DNA from 3 places in the Vibrio mytili genome. Region 3 is predicted to be linked to each of the others. Evidence: predicted binding sites of a transcription regulator. Region 3 holds the regulator's gene; each other region holds the start of a gene.
What was found. Region 3 encodes MetJ, which represses methionine synthesis genes. Its sites were predicted from a motif close to TTAGACNTNTANANGTCTAA; they were not measured.
Positions count from the first base shown of each region.

Region 1: the regulator MetJ is predicted to act here: its motif matches at 2,243-2,262, upstream of metE (5-methyltetrahydropteroyltriglutamate--homocysteine S-methyltransferase).
Region 2: the regulator MetJ is predicted to act here: its motif matches at 2,863-2,882, upstream of metA (homoserine O-acetyltransferase MetA).

Region 1 covers NZ_CP110481.1:1,788,548-1,796,763, reverse strand. Annotated here, with positions in the region: gene ONE56_RS08265 (hypothetical protein) at 210-896, shown strand; gene ONE56_RS08260 (DUF4250 domain-containing protein) at 1,023-1,223, shown strand; gene metR (HTH-type transcriptional regulator MetR) at 1,267-2,178, opposite strand; gene metE (5-methyltetrahydropteroyltriglutamate--homocysteine S-methyltransferase) at 2,434-4,719, shown strand; gene ONE56_RS08245 (GspS/AspS pilotin family protein) at 4,805-5,206, opposite strand; gene ONE56_RS08240 (YciI family protein) at 5,210-5,506, opposite strand; gene yciA (acyl-CoA thioester hydrolase YciA) at 5,641-6,036, opposite strand; gene ONE56_RS08230 (septation protein A) at 6,191-6,754, opposite strand; gene ONE56_RS08225 (hypothetical protein) at 7,235-7,978, shown strand; gene ONE56_RS08220 (dicarboxylate/amino acid:cation symporter) at 8,129-8,216, opposite strand, start outside.
Region 2 covers NZ_CP110481.1:1,602,255-1,610,470, forward strand. Annotated here, with positions in the region: gene ONE56_RS07400 (LpxL/LpxP family Kdo(2)-lipid IV(A) lauroyl/palmitoleoyl acyltransferase) at 1-225, opposite strand, end outside; gene ONE56_RS07405 (S1 family peptidase) at 467-1,603, opposite strand; gene ONE56_RS07410 (DMT family transporter) at 2,136-2,471, opposite strand; gene metA (homoserine O-acetyltransferase MetA) at 2,909-3,850, shown strand; gene pilW (type IV pilus biogenesis/stability protein PilW) at 4,054-4,779, shown strand; gene ONE56_RS07425 (hypothetical protein) at 4,828-5,142, opposite strand; gene ONE56_RS07430 (DUF962 domain-containing protein) at 5,337-5,771, opposite strand; gene ONE56_RS07435 (MmcQ/YjbR family DNA-binding protein) at 5,893-6,246, opposite strand; gene ONE56_RS07440 (MarR family winged helix-turn-helix transcriptional regulator) at 6,266-6,748, opposite strand; gene ONE56_RS07445 (DMT family transporter) at 6,878-7,747, shown strand; gene gabT (4-aminobutyrate--2-oxoglutarate transaminase) at 8,010-8,216, opposite strand, start outside.
Region 3 covers NZ_CP110481.1:2,627,668-2,635,883, forward strand. Annotated here, with positions in the region: gene metF (methylenetetrahydrofolate reductase) at 1-175, opposite strand, end outside; gene ONE56_RS12085 (bifunctional aspartate kinase/homoserine dehydrogenase II) at 415-2,823, opposite strand; gene ONE56_RS12090 (O-succinylhomoserine (thiol)-lyase) at 2,836-3,999, opposite strand; gene metJ (met regulon transcriptional regulator MetJ) at 4,225-4,542, shown strand; gene ONE56_RS12100 (malic enzyme-like NAD(P)-binding protein) at 4,662-5,939, opposite strand; gene bfr (bacterioferritin) at 6,130-6,606, opposite strand; gene ONE56_RS12110 ((2Fe-2S)-binding protein) at 6,704-6,889, opposite strand; gene tuf (elongation factor Tu) at 7,226-8,216, opposite strand, start outside.

The sequences.
Region 1 (8,216 bases), 840 kb from region 3:
CTTAGTTTTTCGAGGTTATTATTGGTTTTTCTGTTGGCTGTTCACATGATCACATGAGTCAGAGATACCGTGAGAAAAAGCCCAACCCTTTCAGTTTAGTTCAGAAGTACAGGCTACGGCTCATAAAACCCTTAAGGTGTTTAGGTGGTTTGCCTTTAAGCGATTTGCTATTATCGCCACCCCAAACGACTTTTGAGCTTGCTTGTCACATGATTCAACAACTGCTGGTTACTTTTTCACCTATGCTATTTGGCGCACAGGCGCTGTTAACGTTACTTCTGATAAAAGGCGATATTTGTCCTGGTCAGCGAGGCCGTCTTCATAAAATGTTGCCTGCGATAGGGGTCATGTGGTTGGCTGTCGCCTCAATTCGTATTGAAGCGTTTATGGTCGTGTTTGCGATTTTTTATTTTTATTCTCAAGTTCAAACTAAGAAAACACGCGAGAAAGGACCGCTGTGGGTATTGCACCTAGCTAACGGTTTAGCGTTTGCGTATGTCGTTATTCAAGTTTTTGAGCAGGCGAGTTGGCCAGCTTCAGCGGCGATAGCTTTGATGGTTTTCTTTTTGGGGGCGTCATTTTCTCAATTGCTTCTTACGATTGCTCGTAGTCGCTTGCAAGCGTTTCATCGCATTTTGCCTGTTACTGGCATTTTGTCTGGAATGTTAATCGCGATAGCGATGTTGTTTTCGTCATATCAATTGGATGAAACATTGCTCAACGAGGCAACTCAGCCAATATTATTATCTCTAGCCATGCTTATTGCGTCTATCGTGGTATGGTGCTGGCATATTTTTACCCAAAAAGCGCCTGAGAAAGTGCAACTGACGGTGGCGTTGATACTCGCAATGGCTTCGATGACAAGCGTGCAGAATCTTTTTATGTTGAGCGCTTAAGTTTCTATCTTGCTTTCGTTTTTGTTTTGAGTGCTCAAGCCATGTCACGCTTTACATTCGTGAGACTTTAAAATCTCTAAATTAACGCTAAGCTTTTATTAGATGTTGTCGAAAAGGAGTGTCGCGATGGATTTAAGCAATGTGAATAACCTCGATAGTATTATTTTGTTAGGTATCGTCAACGAGAAGCTTCGCTTAGAGTGTGACAGTTTTGACGAAATGGTCTCCATGTACGAAATGGATGTGGAATCTGTGGTCGGTAAGCTCGACACACTGGGTTATCAATACGATCCACTTACCAACCAGTTTAAAGCGTATCAGCGCTAACTAAATTCACGTCTTTTATGTCGTTCATCTTTTTCAACGGACGTTAAGCCATCTTGATCCCATCAAGGTGGCTTTTACATTGTTGCCTTGCCGTAGCAAAGAATGCTTGTAAATAACGTTTGTCCTTTTCTGAATTTCGCGTTGCAGCAAACAAACGACGCCACAATCCATCTCCAAACGGTTTACTGGTAATTAATCCCTGACGAGAGAACTCAGAAATCGCCCAGTTTGGTAACGCAGCAACGCCCAATCCAGCTGAAACCATTTGAACAAGCATTAATGTGTTATCCGCCTGTTTCCATTTTGCTGGCTCGACGCCTGCTGGTTGGAGGAAATGCTTAACGACGTCTAATCTTTGTTTTTGCACCGGATAAGACAGCATGGTTTGATCGGCCAGATCTTTCGGCTCGATAACCGCTTTTTCAGCCAGTGGGTGGTTGGTTGCCGTGATTAGGCGCATCTCAAAATCAAATAAAGGCTCGTAATGGACTTCAGAACGAGGCTGAATATCAGAAGTGATGACTAAATCAAGCTCACCAGCAAGGAGGGCGGGTAAGGGTTCAAATCCGAAACCAGATGAAAAATCGAGCGTCACACTTGGCCAAGCAAGTTGATATTCTTTTAGTGCAGGCATTAACCATTGGAAGCATGAATGGCACTCAATCGCCATATGCAAACGCCCATTCACGTCTTCTTTCAAGCTGGCGAGTTCATTTTCTGCACGTGCTAGCTTGGGCAATATATCGTCCGCGAGGCGTAGCAAAATTTCGCCTTCTGATGTGAACTTTACTGGGCGCGTTTTTCTAAGGAACAGGTGACCACCAATCCTGGATTCTAAGTCCTTGATTTGGTGAGAGAGTGCGGATTGAGTAAGGTGTAGGGCTGTTGCCGTTGCTGTAAGTGAGCCCGTATCGCGCAGCGAAGTCAGTGTTCGCAAATGTTTTAACTCTATCATGAATCCCTTTCATCCTATGCTGTTCACCATGAACATAGCTAACTTAGCGCTAAATATTGGAAATGTAAACGTCTAGATGGCTATTTAAATAAAATAGCCGAGTTTAGAGGAAAGAATGATGAATTTTTTTAATAAACAAGTTGAATAATCGGATGTTGTACGTTTCGACGAGTAGAGAGATAGTTTAGCCATCCAGACATCTTTGGTTTAAGTCGGAGGTGCTCTGCCCATACTCATAGAATAAGGAATAGGGACATGGCGACAACAACACACATACTTGGTTATCCACGTATTGGAGAAAAACGAGAACTGAAACGTACATTAGAAAAATATTGGAAAGGAGAGATTGACCAAGACGCGTTAAAGAGAGTTGGCAGCGACCTGCGCACCAAAAACTGGGCGACGCAAAAAGAAGCGGGTTTGAGCTATGTTACGGCAGGTGATTTTGCTTGGTATGATCATGTTCTCACGACCACTTTGCTTTTGGGTCACGTGCCAAAGCGTCACTCGGATGATGGTGCGCCTAATCTCGATACGTTATTCAAGGTTGGGCGTGGGCAGTCTCAGGTGAATTGTGGTTGTAAAGGAGCAGCCGCATCCGACATGACCAAATGGTTTAACACCAACTACCATTACATCGTACCAGAGTTCAGCAAAGACGATACGTTTAACGTTAGCTGGCCACAGCTATTTGAAGAAGTGAGTGAAGCAGCTAGAACCGGACACAATGTTAAACCAGTTTTACTCGGACCATTGACGTACTTATACCTTGGAAAAGAAACTGAAAAAGATTTTGATAGGCTTACGCTGTTACCAAAATTGCTTACGGCTTACCAAGAGGTTCTGGCAAAACTGGCTAACTCAGGCGTGCAATGGGTTCAGATTGATGAGCCAATTTTGTCGCTAGAGCTGGAAAATGACTGGCTCGACGCATTTAAGCGGGCTTACCAAGTGCTGCGTTGTGATATCAAAGTATTATTAACGACTTACTTTGATTCTGTAGTGGATACGCTAGATAACATTGTCCAGTTACCCGTCGACGGTTTACATGTCGACCTTTCTGCGGCTCCTGAGCAGTTGGATGAAGTTCTCGACAAGTTGCCTCGCGACTGGATACTGTCTGTCGGTGTCGTTAATGGTCGAAATGTGTGGCGCTCTGATTTGAGTGCACTTCGTGAACGTTTGTTGCCAGTAAAAGAAAAACTCGGCGATCAACTCTGGTTGGCGAGCTCGTGTTCACTATTGCACAGCCCGGTGGATCTAGACCTAGAGTCGGATCTGAATAAAGAAGTAAAAAGCTGGTTTGCATTTGCCAAGCAAAAAGTATCGGAAGTCGCGTTATTAGCCAAAGCCTTAGACGGCGATAAAGAGTCCATCTTAGCGTGTGATGATTACAGTCAGCCAATCAAAGCTCGGTTAACCTCTACACAGGTGAATAAGCCGCAGGTGCAAGCCCGCGTAAACAGTATCACCGCCACCTTGTGTGAGCGAAGCGCCCCGTATGCAGAGCGAGCGGCTCATCAAGCGGAAGTGTTAGGTTTGCCATTACTGCCGACAACCACAATAGGGTCATTCCCGCAAACGGGTGAGATTCGTGTGCAACGTAGCGCGTACCGCAATGGTCAGTTATCTGAAGAGGGCTATGTTCAAGCATTGAAAAGGCACATTGCAGATGCTGTGAAACGCCAAGAAGCGCTGGATCTTGATGTGCTTGTTCATGGAGAGGCAGAGCGAAATGACATGGTTGAGTACTTTGCCGAAAACTTAAGTGGATTTCAAACGACTCAATTTGGTTGGGTGCAGAGTTATGGCTCTCGCTGCGTAAAACCGGCCATTGTTGTAGCAGACATTGAACGGGAGACGCCCATCACTGTCGATTGGTCTGCATACGCGCAGTCATTAACGAGCAAGCAGATGAAAGGTATGCTTACAGGGCCTGTGACCATACTGTGTTGGACATTTCCACGTGAGGATATTACCCGCGAACAAATTGCGCAGCAGTTGGCGTTGGCGCTACGAGATGAAGTCTCTGATCTACAAGACGCAGGAATCAATATTATCCAAATTGATGAGCCAGCGATTCGTGAAGGCCTGCCACTCAAACATAGAGATCATCAAGCTTATCTTCAATGGGCTGTGAATGCCTTTAAGCTCACAGCGGCGATCGCGAAGCCAGAAACACAAATTCACACACATATGTGTTATAGCGAATTTAATGAAATCATTGACTCAGTCGCGGCGCTTGATGCTGATGTAATTACCATCGAAACTTCACGCTCTAATATGGAGTTGTTAAAGGCTTTTGAAGAGTTTAACTATCCAAATGAGATTGGGCCGGGTGTTTACGACATTCACTCCCCAAACATTCCAGAGAAAGAGTGGATAGAAGATCTAATCAAGAAAGCGGCGCAAAGGATTCCAGTGCAACGTTTGTGGGTAAACCCTGATTGTGGTTTAAAAACACGAAACTGGGCAGAAACGGAAGCGGCATTAGCAAACCTTGTTGCGGCAGCGAAGACGCTACGTTCTGAATTAGCATAATCCGCAGGAAAACAAACACAAACGGAGACCTCAGGCCTCCGTTTTTCTTGCTTTGTTACGCTGAATATCGCGTTGTTTCTTTAGGTTACTGCGTTTTTTGTTGTCCACTGCAACGCTGAGCCGAAATAAGCTCGTCGGCCATGAGTTGTCCACGCGAATTGCGGATTTTCAGCCGATACATCAACCCCATGTCGATCTGCTGACGAATGGCTGGTGTGTTGCAGTAGGTGTAAATACCGGTATTGATCACTTGTGCTAGTGGTTTGGCACCCGTTGCACCATCGTTATATATCATCATCATTTCGACCACGTTTTTATTGGACGAAACTCGCATGATTTGCAAAGGTCCATACTCAATCGGCAACCCTGCAGATAGCACACCAGCACGATTCGAGGCCATTAGTTCAAGTTGACGTTCTTTATCACCGCTAGACGAGCAACCCGCCAGTGCACCAAGGACGAGGAAAATACACAGTAACTTTTTCATAATTTAAAACACTTTTTTGAATGGTTTTACGATCACATTTTCGTAAACGCCTGCCGCCACATAAGGGTCGGAATCTGCCCATGCTTGTGCGTCTTCCAATGATGAAAACTCAGCTATGACCGTAGAACCAGTAAAACCTGCTTCTCCTGGATTATCTGAGTCAATCGCTGGCATTGGGCCCGCAGTAAGAAGACGGCCTTCATCCTGAAGGTTTTGCAAACGCTCAAGGTGCTGAGGGCGCACACTCATGCGCTTTTCTAGTGAATTCTCAACATCCTGAGAAAAGATTACGTACCACATAGCATAGTTCCTTAATTAGACGGGTGAAGCGTTAATTTAACGACTTTTTCGCGTAACTCACAAGTTAACTATAAAAAATGTGAGATTATTCCTAACAATTAGAGTGAGTTAATTTCAACGTGTGCCAATCCGTTCTAATTGACGATTGGACGAGGTTTGCCTTCTGTATCAATAGCCACATAGTTGAAGGTCGCGTCACACACCATAAAGCGATCACCAACGCCTTGTTCTTTAACTGGTTTGACCCAAACCTCCAGATCAATACTCATAGAAGTACGGCCGATTTTTGTGCATTCGCCATAGCAGCAAACCACATCACCGACACGTACTGGTTTTTTAAAAGTGATGCTAGAGACGGAAACCGTAACGATGCGACCTGAGGAAATTTCTTTTGCGAGAATGCCGCCAGCAAGGTCAAGCTGCGACATGATCCACCCACCAAATATATCACCATTGGCATTGGTGTCTGCTGGCATTGCTAGGGTACGCAGTAGTAGTTGACCCTTAGGGGAGTATTGTTCCTGACTCATTTTTATATCCGTAAACAGTAGTCAATGTTCTGAGTGGTCCACAAAAAGTGTCTCCAATAACTCAGAAAGTACAAACAAAACAGCGACCCGTAGGTCGCTGTTTAATATTTGATCGTAGAATCAAATTGGTCGGATTATAGCGAAAGATGACGTCTTATTCATCTATTGAAACGTCAGAAGATCCGTCTTTCTGTTCTTTTGGCATGTGTCTGTAGATATAGAAGCCAGTTGCAATCATATAGGCGAATGTCGCTATCAATAAGCCAAACACTTTAAAGTTTACCCAAACGTCTAGCGGAAGTTTGTAAGCAACATAGATGTTTAAGCCCGCACAGAAAGAGAAAAATGCAACCCACGCCCAGTTGATTCGAGTCCAAACCTGTTCTGGTAAGGTAATCTCCTTTCCTAACATGCCTTTAATCGCTGATTTGCCCATGGCATGACTCACTGCAAGCCCAACCGCGAACACGACATAAACAATGGTGACTTTCCATTTTATGAAGTTGTCGTCGTGAAGGAAAATCGTCATACCACCAAATATAGCGACCATCGCAAAAGTGATTAACTGCATCTTTTCGACTTTTTTGTACAACGCGAAGGTAACGACGATTTGAATTGCCGTTGCAATGATCAGTGCGCCTGTCGCTACATAGATATCGTACATTTTGTATAAAGCGAAGAAGACAATGAGTGGGATAAAATCAAGGATTTGCTTCATATTGCAAAAAACTACCTATTTATTGAATTGCCCACAGTCTAACGCAATCTCACACAATGTGAATAGCGGGAGACAATTGGATACAAAAAAGCCGCTCGAGTGAGCGGCTTTGGACAAGAAAAATAAGGCTTAAGCGTCTTGTTTATTTAGCTCAAGTTCTTTTTCTGCTTCTGCGAGTTCTTCTTCTACTAGCGCATCAACAATCACAGCACATGCCGCGTCACCAGTCAGAGTGATATTCAAATTTTTATAAGTTCGAGAACTCTACTCGGTGTATCAAGCGCTCTTTAACAGAAAAAATGAGAATTCATGAAAGTGCATATTTAACGCGTCTGATGTGGGCCGCAAATATTGTTGGTGACTTATTGATTGCTATATGTCGGCGTTAATATAACGGGTTTGAACTTCCTTTGAGAGAGCATATTCAGGAGCGAAAGGAAGTGGAAATGATAACGATAACAAGTGGATAGTTAGTTGAATATGAAATATCGAGGCGTCGCCAGTTTGGCATTAGCGGTTAGTATAGCGGGTTGTAAAAGTCTCCCCACAATGTATCCGTCCGCACATAAAGTCATGGTCGTCAGAGACACATTGGTTTTTGATGGGATGATAACAGGAGAAACTGTCCTTGAGGCCATGCGGGTCGTTCGAGAAAGCAATGGCCCAGTCAAAAAGCTCAAGATTACGAGTACTGGCGGAGATATGGCTGTTGGTATTGAGTTTGGCTACTTCGTTAAAGAAAACAATTTTGATGTAGAAGTCAGTGAGTTATGTTTTTCTTCCTGTGCGAACTATGTTTTGCCCGCTGCAAAAAGTGTGGTGGTTAACACTAACTCGTTGATTGGTTGGCACGGTGGGGCAATACAATCTAATGAGTTATGGGAATTAAGTCTCCCCGAGAAAGATAGGCCAGCATTTATGGATTATCTAAACCGCTTGCGAGTAAAAGAAACGGCTTTTTTTGGCTATGTCGATGTTGACCAACAAATCACGACTTATGGGCAGACTATTGGCAATAGCTGTCAAAAAAAGAAGAAAACAGATGGTTGGTACTACTCTATTGACGACCTACATAGAATGGGCATTCAAAATATTACAGTAAAAGGTACAGGGCTATTAAGTGAAATAGAATATAAAGACGATAGTGGGCGAATGGACACAACTCAGTTTAATGGTAAAAAGATTACATCCTGTTTACTCGAGGGCGTTTTTGATAATGCCTAGTTACGGACATACCATAGTTACGGACAAACCATAGTTACGAATAAATCTGAGGCGTGACGTCGAAGCTACTACGACAAGTTTTTAAAATTAAGCATGCCCTAAACCAAAAAAGCCGCTCGTGTGAGCGGCTTTGGACAAGAAAAATAAGGCTTAAGCGTCTTGTTTATTTAGCTCAAGTTCTTTTTCTGCTTCTGCGAGTTCTTCTTCTACTAGCGCATCAACGATCACAGCACATGCC
Region 2 (8,216 bases), 1.0 Mb from region 3:
TACCTCATCCATGGTTGGAAAACACAGCTCAAGGTTTCGCCTAATGGTTACCTGACGTTTTTTCATAATGCACATTGCCAAGCGCCCGATGCTGCGCCCCATGAAACGTTGAACTTTTGAGGGAAGAAGGCTGAGTAAGAACATCAACCCTATAAGAAAGAGTGTTCCCCAGTAACGAGGATGCAAAAGTGCCGCTTTGAATTTCGGGTCGTTATATTTGGTCATAAGAGGTCGTAAAGTGTGCCTAGAAATAAGTGATTAGAAATCGACGATAATGGCTTCAGACATTGTTCATCGATTGCGCTTTACAAAAGCTACAGCGCTCGAGTTTTATGGTTCTTCGACACACTAAACAGTAAAACCATTACAGGAATATAAAAGATATGTAAAAGCGACAAAGTATAAGTGCGCACGTTATCACTAATTAGAGCAATGAATCCACTCACTTTGACTGCTTTTCAAATATTTAGAGTTTTCCGATCACTTTATGCGTCTTTCTTCGCATTACGCCCAACAAAGCTAACAAACTGAGCATACCAAATGACGTACTACCACCTGAAGATCCGTTGCTGGATAGACTGATTGATTCATCCCATGACGAAGAATCATCGGTACCTTGAGAGTTGTCCGTCTCTGTTCCATCATCCGAGGCTTCATCTCCCTGATAATATTGATCGCGGGTTTCGTCGCTAACCGTAAAAATCGGTTGCTCACTACCTGCTAATACACTATCAATCCAACCTTGATAATCTGCCACCTCTGTGAACGCGGACGTCGCGGTTAAGTTATCTGTCGCGCTAACCAAACACCCTTCCCAGCCATAACTGGTGATACCGGTTTGAACGTATTTACTGCCATTAAACCAATAGAGTGGTCCACCCGAATCGCCGTTACACGTAGAATTTCGTACTTCAGTTTGTGGGTTCAACTCACCCGACATACAAAGCTGAGAATCACCAACCGAAAGCTCACATTGATTCTTTGGTACGTAAGACAAAGACGTTTGTAATAACTCATCCTCATCTGACGTTGCATTTTGTCTAGTAAGATTAGTCAGGCCGTATCCCACAGCCACAAATTCCTCACTGGTGTTGCGATAAACACCAGACTCTATGCTCGTTGCGCGAGTCACAAAATCTCTATCGTCAATATTCAACGGCTGTTCCAATTTGATTATGGCGATGTCGTTTGGATACGGGACTCCTTGTGCTGAGGCGGAATTCACATAACCGCTGTGAACGTAAAACTCAGAAGGTCGTACCGTAACGGCTGAGCCTGACAGGAACTGCGAATCGTTACTCATTTGGAGAACGATAGAGGTGTAATAGAGATTTTCTCTATTAAGCTTATCGGCATCCTCAGCATAAAAACAATGCGCCGCAGTAAGCACGTGCTGCTGGTCTAAGATCGTTGCCGTACAATACTGTCCATAAAGCCCAGTATATTCAACAGCATCATAGTAAAGCGCAGCGATAGAAGGCCAAGCCACCGAATTCGTTGGAGTACCGTTGATAATTTGGGGAGAGATTTCTTGTGCCATCGGTGATACCGACCAAGACAACATTGCAAGCGTTGCAGAAAGCTTAATTTTATTAATATACATCTACCATCCATAGATTAGAAACTACGTATAAGCGGACACCTAAAGAACCTATCAATGTGTGGAGTCGTATTATCGTTTAACTACACGCCAAGTCTCATTATTCGTCGAACTCAGGTACCAATGTCTATTAACATAAATACTATTGGGAAGAACTTAAAGTATATTGAATGAATAATTGAATGTTTTACAAAAAACAAACGCTATAAGTACGGATTAGCAACATAAGGTGTTTCATAAGTGATATGAGCGCCAAACCAGATTAACATAATTGGCTTGGCGACAACGCGGAGCGAAAAGTCTCGATGACTTATTTCCAGAGCGCGGCCATCAGAAAGATCAGCACAAATAACACGGCAACGAACTTTAGCAGATAAGATAGCTTGCCTGTGCCACCTTTAGGGGCTTGATTGCAACATCCCATAACCTTTCTCCCATCTCGATCACTTAATGTGACATCAACGTACACCTTTACCTAAGGAGAAGGTCAATAGTTCATCATATCAATAGTTCATCAAACCACCGTTTACGGTATTCAAGCGTTACCTACCGTCTTCGACAAAAGGTTAACAATCATGACGCCTGTTAAGATAAAGCCTATCCCGATGAAGGCGGCCAAATCGAGTTTCTGACCGTAAAGGAAATATCCTACTGTCGCTACTAATACGATACCTGCCCCACTCCATATGGCGTACACCACACCGACTGGCATTGTTTTGACCGTGACAGATAACAAGAAGAATGCGATGCCGTACCCAATTAACACAATGGTGCTCGGCATTAATTTAGTGAACTGCTCGGTTTTGGGAATGTAAGAGGTCGCAATCACCTCGCAGACGATCGCAATAGACAAAGCGAGCAATGGAGGCATAGAAACAAGCATTTTAAACATAAGGCATCAACGCTCACTAAAAAATGATAACCAACGACATATCATAAATTTTCCCGCGCATTATACCGAGTTCAATCACTGACGCTATATTTAAATAACGTCGAGACAACCGTGTTTACATCATTGCCAACGACATCATGTAGTACCGCTCAGACGAGTAAAAGTTGGACAAATGGACTATTCTGAATCGCTTTTTAGTTAAATCCACTCAAAACAACACAAGGCAAAGAACTAAAACCCATATCAGCCGTAATAAATAACTCATTCACGTTAAAACACATACGTCTTTTGGTTATTTAGATATATTAAGAGATACAAACACGTTTAATGTCACATTTTGTATCGACATCCAAATCAAATTAGGTTAGCTTTAGATGTATAGACGTCTAGATGACCAAGTTTAGGGAGAAAGAGTCGTGCCAATTAGAATTCCAGATCAACTACCAGCTTCAGATGTACTTCGTCATGAGAACATCTTTGTAATGAGCGAAACTCGTGCCGCAAGCCAAGAGATACGTCCTCTAAGGGTACTGATCCTGAATTTAATGCCAAAAAAAATAGAGACTGAAACTCAGTTTCTACGTCTACTTTCCAACAGCCCATTGCAAGTCAATGTAGAGTTACTGCGCATTGACAATCGCCCAAGCAAAAATACACCTACCGAGCATTTAGATACGTTCTATCGTCAGTTTGAAACCATCAAAGACAGGAACTTTGATGGCTTGATTATTACTGGTGCACCATTGGGCTTAGTACAGTTTGAAGATGTTGTTTATTGGGATCACCTAAAAACCATCATGGAGTGGGCAACCGATCACGTCACTTCAACACTATATGTCTGTTGGGCAGCACAAGCAGGGTTAAAATTACTGTACGACTTACCAAAGCGAACACGCAAAGAGAAGCTCTCTGGTGTTTATCATCACGAGATCCACAATCAGTTCCATCCGATACTTCGTGGTTTCGATGATACTTTCCTTGCCCCTCATTCACGGTATGCAGATTTCTCACCTCATTTTCTAGAAGAACATACCGATCTCGACATTCTAGCCACATCAGACGTAGCTGGCGTGTACTTAGCGACCACCAAAGACAAGCGGAATGTATTTGTAACGGGACATCCTGAGTACGATTCACATACTTTACACAATGAATACATTCGCGATTTAAGCGAAGGAATGGAGCCTGCGATCCCCGTAAACTACTATCCCAATAATAATCCGGATAACCCACCGAGAGCGAGTTGGAGAAGCCATGGACATTTACTTTTTTTAAACTGGCTGAACTATTGTGTCTACCAACAAACGCCTTACGATCTCGATCATTTCAGCGAGTCAGCGTTTACAAAAGACGATTGATTTTTCACAGAATAGTACTTGTTAACCGAATAGTACTTGTGAACCGAATAGCACTTGTGAACCAAGCCGCCAACTGGCGGCTTTTTCATACCAGTTTGCAAACCTGATCGCATAGTGATTTTTCCTCATTAGGATTTTTCTAAGTTATACCTATTATACGCCCATAACCTCAAATGCTTGATTTACGGATATAAGGGCGAAGAATGAAAACATTAACGTTAGGGTTACTCCTATTGATGGGTCAGTTTGCACTAGTAGGTTGTGTCACCGTAAATCAGGATGGCCACGCCGTCACCAAAACCGACCCAGTCACGATGGCGGAATCTCGAATTGCGCTCGGCCTTGGCTATCTAGACGGTGGAAACATGATTCGCGCACACGATAATTTGCAACAAGCCCTCACCCATGCTCCGCAGTACTATCGCGCTCAACTTTCAATGGCACACTATTACGAAACCGTTGGAGAAGAGGAAAAAGCAGAAAAGATGTACAAACTTTCCCTACGCCAACATGCCAAAAACGGTAACGTGCTTAATAACTACGGTACTTTTCTGTGCAAACGAGGCGACTACGATGAAGCAGATCAGATGTTTAATCGAGCAATAGAGCAGCCCTACTATTTTCTGATCCCAGCGAGTTATGAAAACGCTGCGTTTTGTGCTCTGAAAGCAAAAGATACTGAAAAAGCGAAATACTATTTTGCTCGGGCGATTGATCACGATCCACACAGACCAAAATCGATTTTACAACTGGCTAAATTAGAAATAGACGATGGCCAATATACCGAAGCAAGAATCCGTTTAATGCGCTTCAATCAAACCTATGGAATGAAAAAGCCGTCGTTACAGCTTATGATTGAACTGGAACGCGCTGCCGGCAATGAGGTCCTAGAACAAAAATATCAAAAGCAACTCGACCTCATGTCGTAAAACATACGATCGTTCAAACGTAAAAATCAAATACTAACGATGCGTACCCTATTTTGTGTGGTTGCTCCGCGCGATTATTTGCTTTTTTTCTTTCCGCCTTAACGCACGGAAAAACTTCGACTCCTCGTGATACCAACCGATCACACTGATAGGAAAACCGACTAACATCATGATGAACAGGTCAGCAGGCAGCTGAATCCAAATATCCGATAACGAACGTAACGGCCCGAAAACCAATAACCCAATAAGTTTCCCTAGTAACAACGCGCAGCAAATCATAAAGAAAGACTTAAAGATGTAATTCCATTTACCTTTCTTACGCTCTTCTCGCCAATAAGCGTATTTGCGCTCGCGGTTATACATAGGGCCTCCGCTTTTGATCACCAATACGTGACCGTGTCAAAAAGGGGTCACCACAAATTTATAGTCACCCAATTTCACAGCATATTCACTCCGTTAAGCATAGTGTGATTTAGAATAAATTTCATGCCTCCAAGCCATCCCCAATAAAGGATGTCTCCCTTATTGGGAATAGAGTTGGATTATTTCGTTTCACGCTATTGCTTTCTAAACACCCAAATGGGCCCAATGAGCAAGAATTGGAGATCTTCATAAAAGGAAGGTTTAGTCCCTTCAATTTTATGGCCGATGAATTGCAACATCCATAACAGACCAAACAAAATAAGAGAAATATAAAGAACAGGAAGCTGTAAAACCTCTAGCGACCAAATGAGACCGATGCATGCGAGAGTGTAGCCCAACATCATCATGAACACGCTCAAAGAAAGACGATAATAAAAAACCCATGCCGGTATAACCGCTAACCATACCCAATTGATTTGATAGCCAGCAATAGGCAGTTGCGGAATAGACCAAATCAACCCGACAACGGAAAGATAGATGCCTGGAACGGCAATCGTATGGATTTTTCGATTGACTGGGTGTTGATGACTTTCGCCATAGGCTTTGAGCCAATCAGATAACGATCTCATACCATTCCCCTATTCCGCCCTGATACTTTCTGTATAGCCCTAAGTTTGGAAAGGTGCGAGTTTTTCACCAGCTAAAGCACTCATTTAAATTTAGCTGTTGTGGGTTAGGTAAAAGTACGAGTCAATAACCCAAAGCGGTGCGCTGTGCCTTAGTTAACTTTGCGACAACAAGTTGGTATGAACGCAGGCATAGATCCTGAATGAGTCCATCTTCGACATCACCGTTGAAATACACGGTAATCCAGTGGCGTTTATTCAGATGGTAACCGGGCGTAATATCCTCGAATTGCGCGGAGAGAACTTCACCATCTTCAGGCTTTACTTTTACACTGACATAATCACGACCATTACGATGCGAGAGCAACGCGAACATTTTACCTTTTACCTTAAAAACCAGCGCTTCTGGGCCAAAAGGAAAGTCACTTTCAGCGCAATTAAATGTATCTAGATACTTCTCTAATTCTTTGGTTTTCATTAACGTAGCCTATTTGGATTTATTCGAACTGAGGTAGCAAAAGCTTCAACGCATCATTAAGCCTGCTCTTTTCCTCATCAGACAAATCGCAGACAAAACCGCGCTGAACTTCAACATGCTCCAAAATCAACTTATCGATTAACTGTACGCCATGTTTGGTTAATTCGACAGTAACGCTGCGCCGATCTTCTTTACTATGCTCTCTAGAAATGAAGCCTTTCTTCTCCAGTTTATCCAAACGGTTAGTCATCGCGCCTGAAGTAAGCATCATTGACTCGATCAACGCCGAAGGGGTCAGACGATAAGGTGTGCCTGCACGACGCAACGTGGCCAAAACATCAAACTCCCCCATTTTTAAATCGTACTGCTTATGAAGTTCTGCAACACGATTCTCCATATGTTTTGCAATCCTTAGCAAACGCCCCATGATCGCCATTGGTTCAGTATCGAGAGTAGGCAATTCTTTGTCCCATTGCTCGACAAGCCTGTCTATTGCGTCCATTACTTATATTTCTCCAAAGCGACATCAGTTACTCACGACTTTATATACTCAAATAGCCTTAGTTACTTTACAAAAAGTAACCTAGAGCGTATCTTTGCACTTAATTATCTTAACATAAAGATATTTTACATGAATATATTACTTGCGATGATCCCTGCCTTTTTTTGGGGGACAACCTATGCCGTCACGCAGTTTACCGTACCAGATTGGCCACCCATTTTACTTGGGGCACTGCGGGCGCTTCCGGCTGGTCTAATCTTGCTTGCAATAAAGCCGACCTTACCCAAAAAGCATGAATGGAAAGCACTATTTGCACTGGGCACCATCAACATCGCCTTTTTCTTTTGTCTTATTTTTGTGATGGCTCTCACCTTGCCCGCCGCAATTTCCGGTGTAGGAATGGTTTCGTTGCCCGTATTCGCCATGCTCTATAGTTGGATTGTGTATAAACGCCAACCAACCGCGTTGCAAGCATGTCGAGGACTTGCCTTAGTCATACTTGCCTGGCTCTTATTTAATCCGAAAACAATGACTCTCAATCCAGTTGGCTTGATCGCGATGTTTTCGGCCATCATGTGTATCGTGATTGGTAGTAGCGTAACCAAAGCGCTGGGAACAAGAATGCATTGGTGGACCGTGCTCACGTGGCAACTGCTCATTGGCGGTGTGTTACTTTCTATCTTATCCGGTATCTTAGCGAGTCTAAATCCTGATCCCTATCTAAGCGCACTAAGCAATACTTCCGTCGTTAATATATTGGGGCTACTTTGGATCATCGTCCTTAACACAGCGTTAGGCTACACCATGTATGTGTGGTTGCTGCAAAGAATGTCGGTCGTTGACTTCACCTTTGGCAACATTATCAACCCAATTGCCGGTATTTTATCGGGATTGCTGCTCCTCGGTGAAACCTTTACCCCATTCCAATATAGTTTGATGTTAGGGATGATCGTGACTTCGCTTCTTCCTCAGATTGTGATGAAGCTTTCCAAGTCCTAGAACGAATACCCATGACGTCATACTATACATACAAAAAAGGGGAAGCGACCGACTGGCCACTTCCCCTTTTCTTAATCACGTTCATTCGCGTATTAGGCTAACACCATTCACAGTAAATAAGTGCTCAGAAATGGCGTAGAAAAAAGTTTGAGAACTAGGCGAAAATTTTCGGTAAGTCGTTATTCTACAACCAACTTTCTTTACAACGAAAAGTTCACGAAGTTATCGAGCGTTTTAATCAGCTTGACTGACCGGTTATTCACTACGATTGGTATAAATCTAGAATGATGTTTTCCAACTTGTCTAAACCTTCGTTAAGCACTTCCGACTCAATAGTCAGCGGAGGAAGCAAGCGAATCACGTTCGCTTTCACCCCACAAGAAAGCAAAATCAGACCATTTTCTTGTGCTTTACTGATGACAGCTTTTGTCATGTCTTGTAGTGGCTGACCCGATTCTGGATCCATGAA
Region 3 (8,216 bases):
TGACGGAAACAAACTTAGGCTGTAGGGTTTTAAGACGCTGTACTGAGTTCCACAGAGTTTCTTCCATCTTTTCACTGCTAGGCGGAAAAAACTCGAATGAAACATTAATGTTATCTGACAACTCAGCAATATTCTGGTTTAGAGCGTCAATATGACCTGCGTGCGTGTAACCCATCTTACTCTCCATGTGGCACTGCGCCACCAAATCAAATTTCAAAATCGACGTTTAGACGTCTATATGTCCACAGAATGTATTGAATACGATTTAATGTCAACCTTGTAAATATGAATATTTTTCATACTGACGATGAGGATAACTCAAGTTCAAACTTAAACCATCATCGGTATTAACAATGACACAACCACATAAAAAAACCTCAGAACATGTCCGAGGTTTTAGCTAGTACAAAAAAGTTATAACAACCCTGCAAGTCGATTTAAATCCGATTGAATCGCCCCTGCTGTCACTTCCCGCCCTGCACCAGGACCACGAATAACCAGCGGGTTATCTTTATACCATTTACTCTCAATGGCGAAGATATTGTCACACGGCAACAAGTTAGCAAGCGCATGCTCACGTGGTAATGCTTCTATCCCGACGGTCGCTTTGCCACCTTTTTGCAGACGAGCTACATAGCGGAGTACCTGATCGTTCTTTTGTGCTTTGGTTAAACGCTCTTGCAGCGTTTCACTCAATAACACACCATTGTCGAAGAACTCATCCACCCCCAGTGTTCGCAGCTCCTCTGGCACAAGCGACTCGACCTTGACACTCTCAGGTTCAATGGACAGTCCTGACTCTCGAGCCAAGATCACCAATTTACGCATCACATCAGAACCATCTAGATCAGAGCGAGGATCTGGCTCCGTTAAGCCTTGTTGCCATGCTAAATCGACCAATTCGTTAAATGGTACTGAACCATCAAATTGTTGGAACAACCAAGAAAGCGTGCCAGAGAAAATACCTGACAACGCCACAATTTCATCACCACTTTCACGCAGATCACGTACTGTATGGTTAATAGGTAACCCTGCGCCGACGGTTGCGTTGTATAACCAATGACGGCCGATTTTAGCAAACGCATCCTGTACCTGATGGTAGTAATGACTGTCGGCAGACCCCGCGACTTTATTTGCAGAAATCAAATGGATGCCCTGCTGAGCAATCTCGACGTAGCTATTCGCCAGTTCTTTACTCGCAGTGACATCAAGAACTACCGCTTCATCGTAATTCTGTAAACCACCCAGACGAGTCAGCCAAGCACCATCATTGGTAATCCCCTCTTCGTCGAATCGTTCCGAGACAGTCGCAGCATCGATGCCTTGGTCATCAAACCAATAAGTCTGACTATCAATCACAGCGACCAACTCAAAGCTCAATCCATAACGTCTTTCAAGCTCGCCCTTTTGTGTCGCAAACAAACTTAACCAGCTCGAACCAATATTGCCCTTACCACACAGTGCGACGGCAACTCGCTTTTGGGCTTGGAATAACTGACTATGGATAGAGTGAACTAACGGTTCGGTATCTGCACGGCGCAATACCGCAACCAGACTAAGACCCGATTCGGTCTCAGATATAAACTCTATCGGTGCATGCTTCAATTTCTGATAAAAACCAAAACAGTGATTAGCATTCTTCGTCACACCAGCGCCAACCGCAGCGACTAAGGAGTAACCTTCCTTCAACTTAATTTCAGCTTCAATGGCCAATTCTTGTAGGTACTTTAACGCACCACCGGCGATTTCTGCGGTGTACGCTAGGCGTAATGTGTGTTGATCTGATTGCGCTTCAAAAGCCAAAGGTTCTAATTGAGCACGCTGCAAAGCACTAAGCACATGACTTTGCGTCTTTTCAAAATCGTGGCCTTGAACAAACGACAGCTGCACCAACAGCACTTCATCCAAAGAGGTAATGATCTTGGCCCCGCGTCCAGAGGCTAACACTCGCTCAATACGTGTCGAGCCAGATTCTGGTTGATAACTACACTTCAGGTTCAGATCCATGGTGCTCTGAGCCACGGGTTGAAGGGTTCGACTGTGCAAAACAGGAGCGGCCAAGCGAGCAAGCTCACTTGCTTCATCTAATCGTAGCAATGGTAACAAGCACGCATCTGCGACCAATCGAGGATCAGCACTATATACCCCTGCCACGTCACTCCATATAGTGACGGTCGTCACTTCCGCTAAAGCACCAATGACGGTCGCCGAGTAATCGGACCCATTACGACCAAGCAGAACCGTTTCGCCTGCATCATTTTGCGCCATAAAGCCGGTGATAATAACTCGTTTTTGACTATGCTGAGCCAAGGCCTCTTTGAGCAATGGGTAAGAGCTGGCACGATCCACTTCAGGTTGCGTACCCGTTTCGGCACGTAAGAATGCGCGCGCATCTTGCGCGACTGCTGGCAATTGATGCTGAGACAATAACGCGGCCAATAAGCGAGAAGACCACACCTCTCCGTGCCCCAACACCGCAGCTTGCTCTGCAGCAGTCAATGGCGCAGTTAACTCTGCCAAAGTACTGAATTCATCTTGAAGTAATGCCAATAACTGAGTTTGGACCTCACCCTCAAGTAGTGACTCAATTAATCCGGTTTGGAACTGTCTGAGGGCTTGAAGCGCTTCATGCGCTATACGACCATCTTTGTTTAAACCGTCTAAGAACTCGATCAATCGATTGGTGGTTTTTCCTGCTGCTGAGACCACAACCAGATCGTTTTCTGCTGAATATTCTCTAAGAATCCCGACTACACGCAGATAGCATTCCGGATCGGCAAGGCTGCTACCGCCAAACTTGTGTAGCTGACGTTGTACGGTCATGAATGTCGTCTCCTAAGGTTGTAACGCTTTATTGAAGGCTTGTTCTAAATCGTTAATCAGATCTTGCGCGTCTTCAAGTCCGACAGAGAGTCGCAGTAGTTGCTGAGATACACCGGCTTCTTCCAGAGCGGCTTCACCCATTGCACGGTGTGTCATTGACGCAGGATGACAAATTAAACTCTCAACACCACCAAGTGACTCAGCAAGAGAGAATAATTGTAGCTCTTTAACAAAAACTTTGAGTTGCTCAAACGAACCGCCAAACTCAAAGCTCAACATAGAGCCGAAACCTGATTGCTGCTTCTTGGCAATTTCATGGCCCGGGTGATCCGGCAAGCTTGGGTGATAAATTTTTGCCACTAATGCCTGTTTTTGCAAGTAATCAAGGATTTGCTGAGAGCTCTCTTCGTGCACTCGCATACGAGCGCCCAGTGTACGTAATCCTCTAAGGGTCATATAACTATCGAATGGTGTCCCCGTAGCACCAATACAGTTCCCCCACCACGCTAATTCCTCTGCATGCTCTTGCGTTTTAGTAATGATCACCCCACCAATCACATCCGAGTGGCCGTTGATGTATTTTGTTGTAGAGTGGATGACAAAGTCGGCGCCGAGCTCTAACGGCTTCTGGTACACAGGAGTCAAAAACGTATTATCAACCGCGACTAAGGCTCCAACTTGTTTGGCTTTTTCGCAGACTAAAGCAATATCAACCACGCGAACCAATGGGTTCGATGGTGTTTCTAACAAAATAAGCTTAGGTTTTTGCTGCAGTGCAGCATCAAGTGCTTGTTCGTCCGTTTGATCGACAAACAACACGTTGAAATCGCCTTTGTTAGCACGAGTATTAAACAACCGGTAAGTGCCGCCATAGCAATCATTCGGCGCAACAATAAGATCATCAGGGCCAACAAAGGCTGAAACCCATAAATTCAAAGCAGATGTACCACAATTGGTGATCACTGCTCCTTTACCCGACTCTAATTCAGACAGAGCCGTTTCCAGCAAACCACGGTTCGGGTTCCCAGAGCGGGTGTAATCATACTTTGGTACTTCACCAAATGCGGGGAAGCCGTAATTCGTCGAGAGGTAGATTGGTGGAACAACAGCACGATATTGGCTGTCAGATTCGATACCAGTGCGTACAGCAATGGTCGACGGCTTTCGGGTGCTCATGGAGATATCCTTTCACAGGTGATGACTTATGCATAGGAATGCGCTATATCTAACTAATCGAATATAACCAAATGATACGCTTTCCTTACTATCCTCTCACTTTACTCGTCAAAAAATAGGACGTCAACACTTCTAGACGTCTATATGTCTTTGCTTATGGCAGTAAATGCAGCTAAAATCAGCTCCTCTATTATTTTTAATCGATTATTAAAACGAAGGTACGCAATGGCTGACTGGAATGGCGAATACATTAGCCCTTATGCTGAGCATGGAAAGAAAAGCGAGCAAGTAAAAAAAATTACTGTGTCTATCCCGCTAAAAGTGTTAAAAGTGCTAACTGATGAGCGCACCCGCCGTCAGATCAATAACTTACGCCATGCGACGAATAGCGAATTGCTCTGCGAAGCATTCCTCCATGCGTATACAGGTCAGCCACTTCCAACCGATGAAGACCTTCGTAAAGATCGCCCAGACGATATCCCAGCAGAAGTAAAAGCGCTAATGACAGAAATGGGGATAGAATTTGAGTCATTTGACGACTGAGTAATTTGAGAGCCAACTGAATCCAAACATGATGATTTCGTTGATAGTGCTGAAAGAATGACATAAAAAATGGGACACCGCGGTGTCCCATTTTTTGTACATCAATTTATCAAGGATAGTTACTCTGCCATGTAATTTTCTGGCATTTCAATACGAGCTACCCCAGAATCCACCGCGGCTTGAGCAACAGCTTTAGCCACACGCGGCAACAGTCGAGCATCCATTGGTTTAGGAATGATGTAATCTGAGCCAAATACCAGTTTGTCGACCCCCGCGGCTTTGAGCACTGAGTCTGGTACTGGCTCTTTGGCTAATTGACGAATCGCTTCGACCGCCGCTAACTTCATTTCATCATTGATTTCACTTGCACGGACGTCCAAAGCACCACGGAAAATAAACGGGAAGCACAGTACATTGTTGACTTGGTTAGGGTAATCACTACGTCCAGTACCCATAATCAAGTCACCACGCACTTCATGAGCAAGCTCCGGCTTAATTTCAGGATCTGGGTTTGAACAAGCAAAGACAATCGGCTTATCCGCCATCAACTTAAGGGCATCCGCTGGTAACAAGTTAGGTCCAGATACGCCTAAGAACAAATCTGCACCTTCGATAACATCTTCTAACGTACGCTTATCCGTGTTGTTGGCAAATAGCTGTTTATATTCATTTAAGTCATCACGTCGCGTGTGAATGACGCCTTTACGGTCGAGCATGTAGATTTTTTCACGCATCGCGCCACATTTAATCAACAGCTCCATACAAGCGACTGCCGCTGCCCCAGCTCCCAAGCAAACGATCACGGAATCTTCTAATTTCTTTCCTTGTAACTCGATCGCATTCAGCATACCTGCTGCAGTAACAATGGCCGTGCCATGTTGATCATCATGAAATACAGGCACGTCACAACGCTCTATAAGGCGCTTTTCAATCTCAAAACAGTCCGGTGCTTTAATGTCTTCTAGATTGATACCACCAAAAGTATCCGCGATACTCGCAACGGTATTCACAAATTCGTCCGTCGTACGGTGTTTCACTTCGATATCAATCGAATCTAAACCCGCAAAACGTTTAAACAATAAAGCTTTACCTTCCATCACTGGCTTGGAAGCCAGTGGGCCAAGATTGCCCAGTCCAAGAATTGCTGTACCATTAGAAATCACGGCAACCATATTACCTTTCGCAGTGTACTTATAGACATTCTCAGGGTTTTGTGCGATTTCTCGTACTGGCTCTGCGACTCCAGGACTATAAGCCAACGCAAGATCACCGGCTGTCTCGGCGGGTTTAGTCAGCTCGACAGCAATTTTCCCTGGGGTCGGGTATGCATGGTAATCCAGCGCGTCTTGGCGTTGTTGTTCTTCTGATGTTAATGCGGGGCTATTGTCTTCGGACATGGAGGGTTCTCTTTTTTCTTTTTAGGGTAAGGGGGAAATGAATTCTATAAGATAGCGATAAATCTTCAAAGATAAGATTGTAGGTAAAATTAATAAACTTTTGACACTCAAATCAGAAACACCCAACGAGTTACGTCAAGTATTTCTGAAACCTTTCGTATGTATTTCAATCTAGCCCAAAGACTCGAGGTTATTCTTCGTCAACGTATTGTGCTTGTAGATAGTTTTCGATCCCCGTCATTTGAATTAAGCCCAATTGAGTTTCAAGCCAATCGACATGTTCTTCTTCGTCTGCAAGAATCGTTTGAAATAAATCACGTGATACATAATCCCGAATATCTTCAGAGTAAGCGATGGCATCTTTGAGATCCGGAATCGCCGCCATCTCTAACTTCAAATCACACTCCAACATCTCTTTGGTGTCTTCTCCAATCATCAGCTTGCCGAGATCTTGCAGGTTAGGTAACCCCTCTAAAAAAAGAATGCGTTCGATGAGGTGATCAGCGTGTTTCATTTCATCTATCGACTCATGATACTCCTTGTCCGCAAGGTGCTTTAAACCCCAATCTTTATACATACGGGCATGAAGAAAATACTGGTTTATCGCGACGAGCTCGTTACCGAGCACTTTGTTAAGATGTTGAATAATGATTGGATCGCCTTTCATGGGCAACTGCCTCCTCTTTTGGACTTCATATAAATGTAGAAGCAAATGAGAAGGTGTCAAAAGGCGCAGCCGTGATAGTACCTTATTGTTACGTTACTCAGCTGGCTTGTTTTAGTTCGATGCTGTGTTCAGCTAAAATTTCTTTGGCTTGTTTAATGCACTTACCACACTGACTACCCAGCGCAGTACATCGCTTTATTCCTCGAATATCCGTGATGCCTTCATCTATCGCTAGCTTCTTAATCTTCTTGTCAGAAACACCATGACAAAGACATACAAACATAACCCAAACCCCATAAGATTGAACGTTGACACACAATATAAACAGGAATAGTTCTCGTTACCAGTCGTATTGCAAGATCAAGTAAGAACATTTAGTTATATTAATTTTTAATCGACAGAGAATGATCAATCACTTAGAAATAAGAGAGTCAATGAGGTGAGGAAAAGGCTATTAATAGATTGTTTTATAAAACAAACATTTCACGCTCTTTATTTTTGCTTATAACAAAATAAAACCGTTAAACAGAAGATACAAAAAAGGGAAGCCTAAGCTTCCCTTTCTAATGTGTGCTTTCTTCATAAAGAAGAGTGCAGACTTCGTTTAATTCGCTATGAATTAGTCGAAGATCTTAGCAACAACACCAGCACCTACTGTACGGCCACCTTCACGGATCGCGAAACGTAGACCTTCGTCCATTGCGATTGGTGCGATTAGCTCAACAGTCATCTGTACGTTGTCACCAGGCATTACCATTTCTACACCGTCTGGTAGCTGGATGTCACCAGTTACGTCAGTTGTACGGAAGTAGAATTGTGGACGGTAGCCTTTGAAGAATGGAGTGTGACGACCACCTTCATCTTTAGACAGTACGTATACTTCTGATTCGAACTTAGTGTGTGGAGTGATTGAACCAGGCTTCGCTAGTACTTGACCACGTTCAACTTCATCACGCTTAGTACCACGTAGAAGTGCACCAACGTTCTCACCCGCACGACCTTCGTCTAGAAGCTTACGGAACATCTCAACACCAGTACATGTAGTCGTTGTAGTATCTTTGATACCTACGATTGCTACTTCATCACCTACTGATAGGATACCACGCTCGATACGGCCAGTTACTACTGTACCACGACCTTGGATTGAGAATACGTCTTCGATTGGCATCAGGAATGGTTGATCAACTGCACGCTCTGGCTCTGGGATGTAAGTATCTAGAGCTTCAGCTAGTTCAACAATTTTCGCTTCCCACTGCTCTTCGCCGTTTAGTGCGCCTAGTGCAGAACCTTGGATAACTGGTAGGTCATCACCTGGGAAGTCGTATTCAGAAAGAAGTTCACGAACTTCCATTTCTACTAGTTCTAGTAGTTCTTCATCATCAACCATGTCACATTTGTTCATGAATACGATGATGTATGGGATACCAACCTGACGGCCTAGTAGGATGTGCTCACGAGTTTGTGGCATTGGGCCATCTGTCGCAGCAACAACTAGGATACCACCGTCCATCTGTGCAGCACCAGTGATCATGTTCTTAACGTAGTCCGCGTGTCCTGGACAGTCAACGTGTGCGTAGTGACGAGATGGAGTATCGTACTCAACGTGAGAA